Regions from separate parts of the Sporosarcina thermotolerans genome, predicted to be linked through region 1. Evidence: predicted binding sites of a transcription regulator. Region 1 holds the regulator's gene; the other holds the start of a gene.
What was found. The regulator CtsR, encoded in region 1, represses protease genes until heat stress. The targets are predictions, from matches to a motif close to ATGGTCAATAAAGGTCAAACA.
Positions count from the first base shown of each region.

Region 1 (4,590 bases):
ACGAAGTTATGTCGTTGCAGGGCTTGTTGCCCTTGTCATAAATTACGTAATCGGGACGAATTGGATGTACTTTGCATACAAGCTGTGGGCTGCGGCTCCAGATGCATTCAGTTACGGAGTTGCTTGGATGTGGATGGTACCGCCACTTCCTAAGGATATTTTACTGTCGATACTTGCTGGGATTTTCGGACACAGGATGTACAAAGTATTAAGGGTTAGAAGGACGATATAAAAAGGACAATCCGTACAGCTTCAATTGTGCGGATTGTCTTTTTTTATTATGATTGCGATAAATTTTCTAAAATAAAAATGAATCTAATGGCAAGTTCATTCGTATAGTAGGTGAGTGAAAATTTTATAAGAAAAGAGTGTTTGCATGATAAATTTATTGCTATTTTCACTAGTGGTTGGAATCATATCCGCAATTATAATCGTTCCGTTCGGGTCTAAAGAAAACGGGGAAGCTGCCTTTAATAGGATTGGCGCCTTGTCCGGAGCGGTTATTCTCATAGGCTTGTTCACATTTCTAATTTATTACCTTACGAATTTGGACAGGAATTGGACGTCGCTATGGGCCATGCTGTTAGCTGCAACGATTCTTGGCATAATCTTTGCAACAGGGAAAGAGCGAAGCATTAAGGTGGTACTGTTTTTGGCGGCGCTATCCGTAAGTGCATTCATCCTTAGTGCACCACTCTTCAATGCCGATCAAAAATATGAAGCAGTGGAAATGGATCAGCAAGTGGAAATCAAAGCGTTCGATGAAACAAAAACACCTGCGAGTGTGCCGCCGCAATTTGCCCGGAATAAAATGAAAAAAGCATTCGGGCAAGTACCGAATACAAGCTATTACGAGTTGGGGCATTTACAAATCCAAAAAGTGGACGGGGAATTTGTCTATATTGCGCCAGTCGAATTTTCGGGCTTCTTCAAATGGTGGAACGCAAAAACGACACCTGGTTATTTCACAATGAGTGCGACCGATTCAGCTGACAATCCGAAGTTCGTGAAAACTGAGATGTCCTACACGCCTTCTTCATTTTTCGGCAAGCAGGTTGAACGACATATGCGGATGGCTAAGCCTGAACTGATTTTTTACGGCGATGTCCAACTTGAGATCGACGATGAGGGCAAGCCGCATTATATCCGTTCATACGGGAATTTCATCACGGCAAGGAACGGGTTCGATGTCCAGGGGATCGTCATGGTCGATCCAGCATCGGGAGAATTGAATCAGTATGCTCTCTCAGAAGTACCGGAATTCGTTGATGGAGCGGTTTCTCCGGAAGCGGTCAGCCTTCAAAACAGCTATTTCGGTAAATACGTCCACGGTTTTTGGAATTCAATCGTAGGGAAGAAAGATGTCAAGCTTCCGTCGGACGAAGGGACAGAGGCGAATGTTAGCCCTGTATTCGACGAAAATGGCCATATGTTTTACTTCACTGATTTTACTAGCCCGAAAGAGGAAGTCGATTCGATGCTTGGATATGCATTGACGGATGGTCGGACTGGAAAAGCAATTTATTACACTGGTAATTTGGAGGAGTCCTACATGGATTCGCAAGGAACACTTCAAATTATTGAAAAGAAGTTCATTGAGAAGAAATGGACCGGGGAAATGCCTGTGCTATACAACTTCTATGGTGAAGCAAGCTGGTTGACGCCGGTTCTCGATTCAAATGGCTTCTTGCAAAACTATTTCATCGTTTCAGCAGCGAATCCGGAGATTTCCGTTTATGCTAATTCTCCTAATGAAGCTTTAAGGCTTTATAAAACGGCATTACAGCGCGGTGGCAGTACGGTTGACGGCAGCTCAGGCGCACCTGAAGCGAAAGTGGAAGTTGGTGTAGTTCGCGTTTACAAGGAACGCGCCGGGGACTTCACCATTGTTTCTATTTTAGGGGATGACGGACGGAATTACATTGTTTCCACCGAAGCTGTTCCGCTTTCAATCTATATTCAAGAAGGCGATCATCTTGCGATCACGTATTACGAAACGGGTGAACAATTCCTACCTGTTAAGTTAATGAAAAACATGACAATTGAATGATTAAATGAGGCAGTTCTCGAAATACCGGGAGCTGCCTTTCTTTATTGATTATCTGCAAGCGCTCGTTTTTCTTGGAAATCCGCTCGTTTATTCCCGGAACCGCTCGTTTCTCCCGGGAACCGCTCGTTTATTTCCGGAAGCGCTCGTTTCTCCTGGAAACCGCTCATTTTCCCCAGCCTTTTCATAAACAAACACATATATCTCGTATGTATCTCAACAAATTGTCCCATCCTTTGAACAGATTGCATTTCAATTGCCTTCATAACGTATTTCCATGTACAATTAAGTCAAAGATAGTCAAAGTCAATGGCTTATCACCAGAAGAAAGAGGTGAGTTAATGCGAAACATTTCTGACATTATTGAAGGATATTTAAAAGCGATTATCGAAAAGGAAGATAGTGGAACAGTGGAGATCAAACGCAGTGAAGTGGCAGAGAAGTTCCAATGTGTCCCTTCCCAGATCAATTATGTCATTAATACACGTTTCACAGTTGAGCGGGGGTACGCGGTTGAATCGAAGCGTGGAGGCGGGGGATATATCCGCATTTATCGAGTTCAAACGAATTCGCATAAAGAATTAATTGAACATATTTTAAATGGTATCCAGCAAGGTGCGACATATACGATGGCTGAAGATATCGTCTATCGTTTGACTATGGAAGAGGTCATCTCCGAACGTGAGTCAAGAATTATACTTGCTGCGGTAGATCGAACGACACTCCACCAGCCATTGCCGGAACGTGACCTCATTAGAGCAAGGATTTTGCAAGCGATGCTTATGACGTTAATCTACAGGCAAATGGAATAGAAATTGACGAATATGAGGTGCAGATCATGAATTGCGATAATTGCAACGAACGGCCGGCATCCGTAATCTTTACGCAGGAAAGCGTGAATGGTACTACGGAACGCCATCTATGTGAAAAATGTGCATTCCAATCACAGATGTTTCATTTTGATCCGAATCAGGAACCACTGTCAATTCAACAATTCCTTTCCCATTGGTTCGGTGGGAACGAATCAGTGCAACCTTTTCAGCAATCCAGGGAAAGCATGCCTGAGGGGCCAACTTGTCCGGAGTGTGAACTGACATTCAGGAAATTCCTCGACATCGGTAAGTTCGGATGCCCGACCTGCTATGACACGTTTAGGGAGCGATTGCCACGGGTTTTCGGTAAGCTTCATAATGGTCATACGAAGCATGCGGGAAAAATTCCGGTTTCATTCAACGAAATGTTTGCGGTGAAAAAGAAGATTGAAGAGATCCGAATAAAAATGCAGGAGGCAATTGTTGAAGAACGGTTCGAAGATGCAGCCGCTTTAAGAGATGAAGTGAATGAATTGAAACAGCATTTGGCGAAAGACGGTACCGGGGGAGGCGAAAGCGATGTCGATTGATAAATTCATGAGGGGGGCTGTCACTGGGTGGATGGCGTCCCATGGAGAACACTCGGATATTGTCATGTCGACAAGAATTCGGCTTGCTCGTAATTTAAGAGGATTTCGTTTCCCGATAGCTTTCACTGCCGAAGAGGCGGGAAAAGTTGACGGGTTAGCTGCCGCTGCATTGCTTAATTCCGATGAAAAAGGGTATGCCTATATGAAGATGTCAGAATTGCCCATGCTTGATAGGCAAGTGTTAGTTGAAAAGCATCTTGTCAGTCCGCATTTGACAGATCCGAAACGCTATGGTGCGGTTCTTCTGTCTGAAGATGAAACGCTGAGCATTATGGTGAATGAGGAGGACCACATCCGTATCCAGTGCATCTATCCAGGATTTCAGCTGGAAAATGCATATGAACACGCGGATTCAGTGGATGATTATCTTGAAAACGAATTGCCATATGCATACGACGAGGAGTTCGGCTATTTGACGAGCTGCCCTTCGAATACTGGAACAGGCATGCGTGCATCGGTCATGATGCATTTACCCGCATTGACAATTACAAAGCAGATTGATCGCATCATTCCCGCCATTACAAGACTTGGCATGGTAGTCAGGGGTAGTTATGGGGAAGGCAGTGAAGCGCCGGGGAATATTTATCAAGTATCAAATCAGACGACTTTGGGTAAACCGGAGAAGGAGATCTTGGCCGATTTGAAGAATATAGCATTACGACTAATCGCACATGAACGTCGTTCTCGTGAAATTCTGCTTTCCAAGTCCCAAGTCGCACTGGAGAACAAACTGTTCCGTTCACTCGGCATAATCTCTTTCGCAAGATTGTTGCCTTCAGGAGAGGCGGCCCGTTGTCTATCGGACGTCCGTCTCGGAATTGACCTTGGTCTTATTAAGGATGTCGATATGTCTATTTTGAACGAATTAATGATTTTCATGCAACCGGGTTTCCTTCAACAATATGCCGGTTCCGAATTAACGGCAGAAGAAAGGGATATCTTCCGCGCGAACCTATTCCGTGAGCGTTTAAAGATTGAGCTGCAATCCAAAGATAATACTACAGAAAATTGAGCAATTTTTTTGCACGTCACTTTTCTTTTCATTATACTTACGTCAAAGATAGTCAAAGTCAATTTCATG
Region 1 is NZ_JBHSRM010000029.1:34,929-39,518, forward strand. It holds gene ACFPZG_RS18000 (biotin transporter BioY) at 1-232, shown strand, start outside; gene ACFPZG_RS18005 (hypothetical protein) at 377-2,050, shown strand; gene ACFPZG_RS18010 (hypothetical protein) at 2,092-2,313, opposite strand; gene ACFPZG_RS18015 (CtsR family transcriptional regulator) at 2,389-2,859, shown strand; gene ACFPZG_RS18020 (UvrB/UvrC motif-containing protein) at 2,886-3,449, shown strand; gene ACFPZG_RS18025 (protein arginine kinase) at 3,439-4,521, shown strand.

Region 2 (4,590 bases), on a different contig from region 1:
GACTTCCCGTAGAAGGGTGGTGACTTCGCATAGAAGTGTTGCGACTTCCCATAGAATCGCCCCGACTTCCCTTAGAAGTGCGTTTACTTCCCATAGAAGTGCTCCGACTTCCCGTAGAAGAGTGTTTACTTCCCATAGAAGTACCCTGACTCCCCATAGGAGCAGGTAACCAGTTTGATTTCCTCAATGTAACTTGCGATACTTTAAATAAAGATAAAACTAAAAGGGGAATTGCCATGAAGCTGGATCGATTGCGTCAGTCATTTGAAGAACTTGCGAGATTTACAGACGAAGGTGAAGGCATCAACCGGCTGGCTTACACTGAAACTGAACGGAATGCCCGCAACTTTTTAATTAAGCAGTTTGAACGCGCAGGACTAACAGTTCGCATCGACTACGCGGGAAACGTCATTGCGCGTAGGGAAGGAAGGTCCCCCCACTTACCTGTTGTCGCGACAGGTTCACATATCGATTCCGTCTACGCCGCAGGTGAATTTGATGGGACAGCAGGTGTCCTTGTTGCACTTGAAGTCATGCGCTCCCTCACGGATGAGAACGTTAAAACGGAGAATCCGCTTGAAGTCATCATTTTCGCATGCGAAGAATCCGCCCGCTTCGGTGCATCGACTCTTGGCAGCAAAGCGATGACAGGTCGCCTCGACCCCGCTTACACGAGGTCACTGACCGACAAAAACGGTGTTACATTGTTTCAGGCATTCAAAGAAAATGGGCTTGATTTGGAAGAAGTTCATTTGGCAAAACGCTTTCGGGATGAAATCAAGGCATTTGTGGAGTTGCACGTTGAACAGGGACCTGTTCTTGAAAAACAGGGGGTGGCAATCGGTGTTGTTTCTGCCATAGCAGCTCCAGTCCGCTTTCATGTTCATATCGATGGGACAGCAGATCATTCCGGTACGACGCCGATGGATTACCGCCACGATGCCCTGCTTGGCGGAGCGGCAATTGCACTATCCATTGAAAAGGCGGCACTTGCGGAGCTTGAGTATGGTACAGTCGGTACGGTTGGTGTCTTCTCAGTGAAACCTGGGGCGATGAATGTTGTGCCAGGTACTGCAGATCTTTACGTCGATATTCGAGGGACGAACCGTGAATCGAGACAAAGAGTAGTGGCTGCACTAAAAACTGCAGTTAACGATGTGTCGAAAGCGCGAGGCTTAGACATTTGGATGGATGAGATGTCGAAAGAAGAACCTGTTCAGATGGATAGCACAATCGTGGCTGAATTGAAATCAATCTGCGAAGAAAGAGGAGTGTCCTATCTTGAAATGTCAAGCGGAGCGGGACATGACTCCATGAATATGGCGGCGCTCTGTCCGACTGGCATGATTTTCGTCCCGTCCAAAGATGGACTTAGTCATAATCCAGCAGAGTATACGACAATGGAACAGCTGATGGAAGGGGCGGAAGTATTGCGCGCCTTCATGCTGAAACAAGCGGAGGAATTTTAAAAGAAAACAAAAGACGGTGCTGCTTTTATTAACATTAAAATGCAGCATCGTTTTTTATTTTATCAATAAATCAATCAAAAACCTTGAAAGTCAAAGAAGGTCAGTGTATAATAAAAACATAAGTCAAAGATAGTCAATGTCAAACAATATAAATGAACGAACTATATAAGGAGGAAATGGCTTATGAAATGTCAACATTGTGGTAAAAACGAAGCAACAATGAGCCTTCGGCTACAACTGAATCATCAACGTATGCAGTTGCATATGTGTCATACCTGTTTCCAACAGATACAAGGACAAATGAATATGCCGTCATTTGGAAATGATGCAAATCAATTTTTCCAAGCGAACGGCAAGCAGGGAGCACATACGCAAGTTAGAGAAATTGATGAAAACCAAGGGAATGGCCTGTTAGACCAACTTGGAAGAAATATTTCGAATGACGCTAAGGAAGGGAAAATTGACCCTGTCATCGGGCGCGATCAGGAAGTGAAACGCGTTATCGAGACATTAAATAGAAGAAACAAAAACAATCCGGTACTCATCGGGGAACCGGGTGTTGGTAAAACAGCTATTGCAGAAGGGCTCGCCGTGAAAATCAATGAAGGAGACGTGCCTGCGAAACTGTTGAATAAACAAATTTACGTCTTAGATGTAGCATCTCTTGTCACAAACACTGGAATTCGCGGTCAATTTGAAGAGCGGATGAAACAATTAATCGAGGAGATCGAGAGTCGTACAGATGTCATTGTATTCATCGATGAAATCCATCTACTTGTCGGTGCGGGATCAGCAGAAGGTTCCAAAATGGATGCCGGGAATATTTTGAAACCTGCATTGGCACGCGGTGGCATGCAGCTGATTGGTGCGACGACGTTGAAAGAGTATCGTCAAATTGAAAAAGATGCCGCACTCGAACGCCGCTTCCAGCCGATTATCGTAAAAGAACCTTCTGTGGAAGACGCAATTACAATCTTGCACGGCATTAAAGATCGTTATGAAGCTTTCCATGAAGTACGTTATTCCGATGAAGTGATTCGGGCGTTCGTCACATTATCACAACGCTATATCCAAGACCGATTCTTGCCGGACAAGGCAATCGATTTGATGGATGAAGTGGGAGCCCGCTTGAATCTTAAACAGTCATCAGCAGATGCTGAGCAAATCGGAAAACGCCTTGAAGAGATCATCCTACAAAAAGAACAAGCGGCAGAAACAGAAGACTATGAAAAGGCGGCAGCTTTACGTCAAGAAGAAATTCGATTACGTCAACAACTTGAGGATGTTAAGGATAACGATGAATCCCAATATGAAGTGACTGTCGAAGACATCGAGGGAATTGTGGAAGAAAAAACAGGTATTCCGGTGACAAAACTGCAAGCGTCGGAACAAGCAAAAATGAAAGACCTTGCAGAAAATCTTCGTAAAAAGGTAATTGGGCAAGAAGAAGCGGCTGATAAAGTTGCTAAATCAATCCGTCGTAGCCGCGCAGGATTAAAATCAAAAGATCGTCCAATCGGATCTTTCCTATTCGTCGGTCCAACAGGTGTCGGTAAAACAGAAATTACTAAAATATTAGCGGAGGAACTATTCGGTTCCCGCGACACGTTAATCCGCCTCGATATGAGTGAATACATGGAGAAACATGCCGTCTCTAAAATTATCGGTTCACCTCCTGGTTACGTAGGACATGAAGAAGCAGGCCAATTAACGGAACAAGTCCGCCGCAACCCTTATTCGATTCTACTGTTTGACGAAATCGAAAAAGCGCACCCTGACGTTCAACATATGTTCCTTCAAATTATGGAAGATGGTCGATTAACCGATTCGCACGGACGAACAGTGAGCTTCAAAGACACTGTCATCATCATGACAAGCAACGCTGGAACAGGGGAGAAAAAGGTAAGTGTCGGGTTCAATCAAACCGCACATGAATCCGTCTCCATGCTTGAATCACTTGGAAACTACTTCAAACCTGAATTCCTTAACCGTTTCGATGCGATTGTTCAGTTCAATGAACTGACAGAAGACAATTTGCTCGAAATTGTAAACTTGATGCTCGCTGATTTGGAAGAAGCGATTGAAGAAAACGACATCACAATTTCAATTTCATCAGAAGCTAAAATGGAATTGGTAAACTTAGGCTACGACAAACGTTTTGGAGCACGACCACTTCGCAGAGTTATCCAAGACAAAATCGAAGATCCATTAACGGATCTCATTTTGGAAGAAGACGATATTGCAAAGGTCCATGTCGACGTTGTCGATGAAGAGATTGTTGTACGTAAAGCTTAATTTCGGTGCCTATGCAGCACGCTATTCAGACAATACACTACAATTGCATAATACAAATGAAAGAAGTCAACCATATCAATATTTGGTTGGCTTCTTTGTGCATATATATATCTTCTTGAATTATCATATTTGCGTGGCGTATAGGCACCTAAAAGGGACCCTAAAAGAATAAAGGAATTCAAGATACGGTAACGAATTAGATAGCGTAAAGAAGAGAGTACATTAGAGGGAATTTGTGAAATTGGAGGACTACTTGGAGAAATCCTCAATGGATGCTTTATAATGAAAATAAAGTCTATTGATTATTAGGAGATTACATGTTTGAGAAAATGAAGGATTGGGCGAAAAGTTTAAAACGACAGATATTTATACTTTACTATGCTTATAAAGATGCAAGAACACCTTGGTATGCAAAATTTTATACTGCTTGTGTGGTTGCTTATGCGTTCAGTCCAATTGACTTAATACCAGATTTTATACCTATTCTCGGCTACTTAGATGACGTGATTCTCCTTCCTATAGGGATATGGTTTGCGTTGAAAATGATACCGAGGAATGTATTAACTGATTGTGAAGTTAAGGCAGAGGAAAAGATGAAAAATGGTAAACCGAAGAATTGGATAGTCGGTTCAATAATAGTATCAGTATGGAGTCTCATTATTATTTGGTTTGTTATTAAAATCTATAGCTTCTTCAACTAACGGCTGCTTTACTTTTTAAAAAAAGGAGGAGTTTTTAATGCTATTTATGATGATTGTCAAAGCCTCGAAGAATTCGGAAGCCGGAAATCTTCCGAGCCCAGAGCTCAGAGAAGCCATGACGAGGT
Region 2 is NZ_JBHSRM010000009.1:93,372-97,961, reverse strand. It holds gene ACFPZG_RS05935 (Zn-dependent hydrolase) at 237-1,469, shown strand; gene ACFPZG_RS05930 (ATP-dependent Clp protease ATP-binding subunit) at 1,653-3,764, shown strand; gene ACFPZG_RS05925 (YkvA family protein) at 4,082-4,465, shown strand; gene ACFPZG_RS05920 (YciI family protein) at 4,503-4,590, shown strand, end outside.
Region 2: ACFPZG_RS05930 (ATP-dependent Clp protease ATP-binding subunit) is a predicted target of CtsR. The motif match lies at 1,556-1,576, and genes of this name have one in related genera.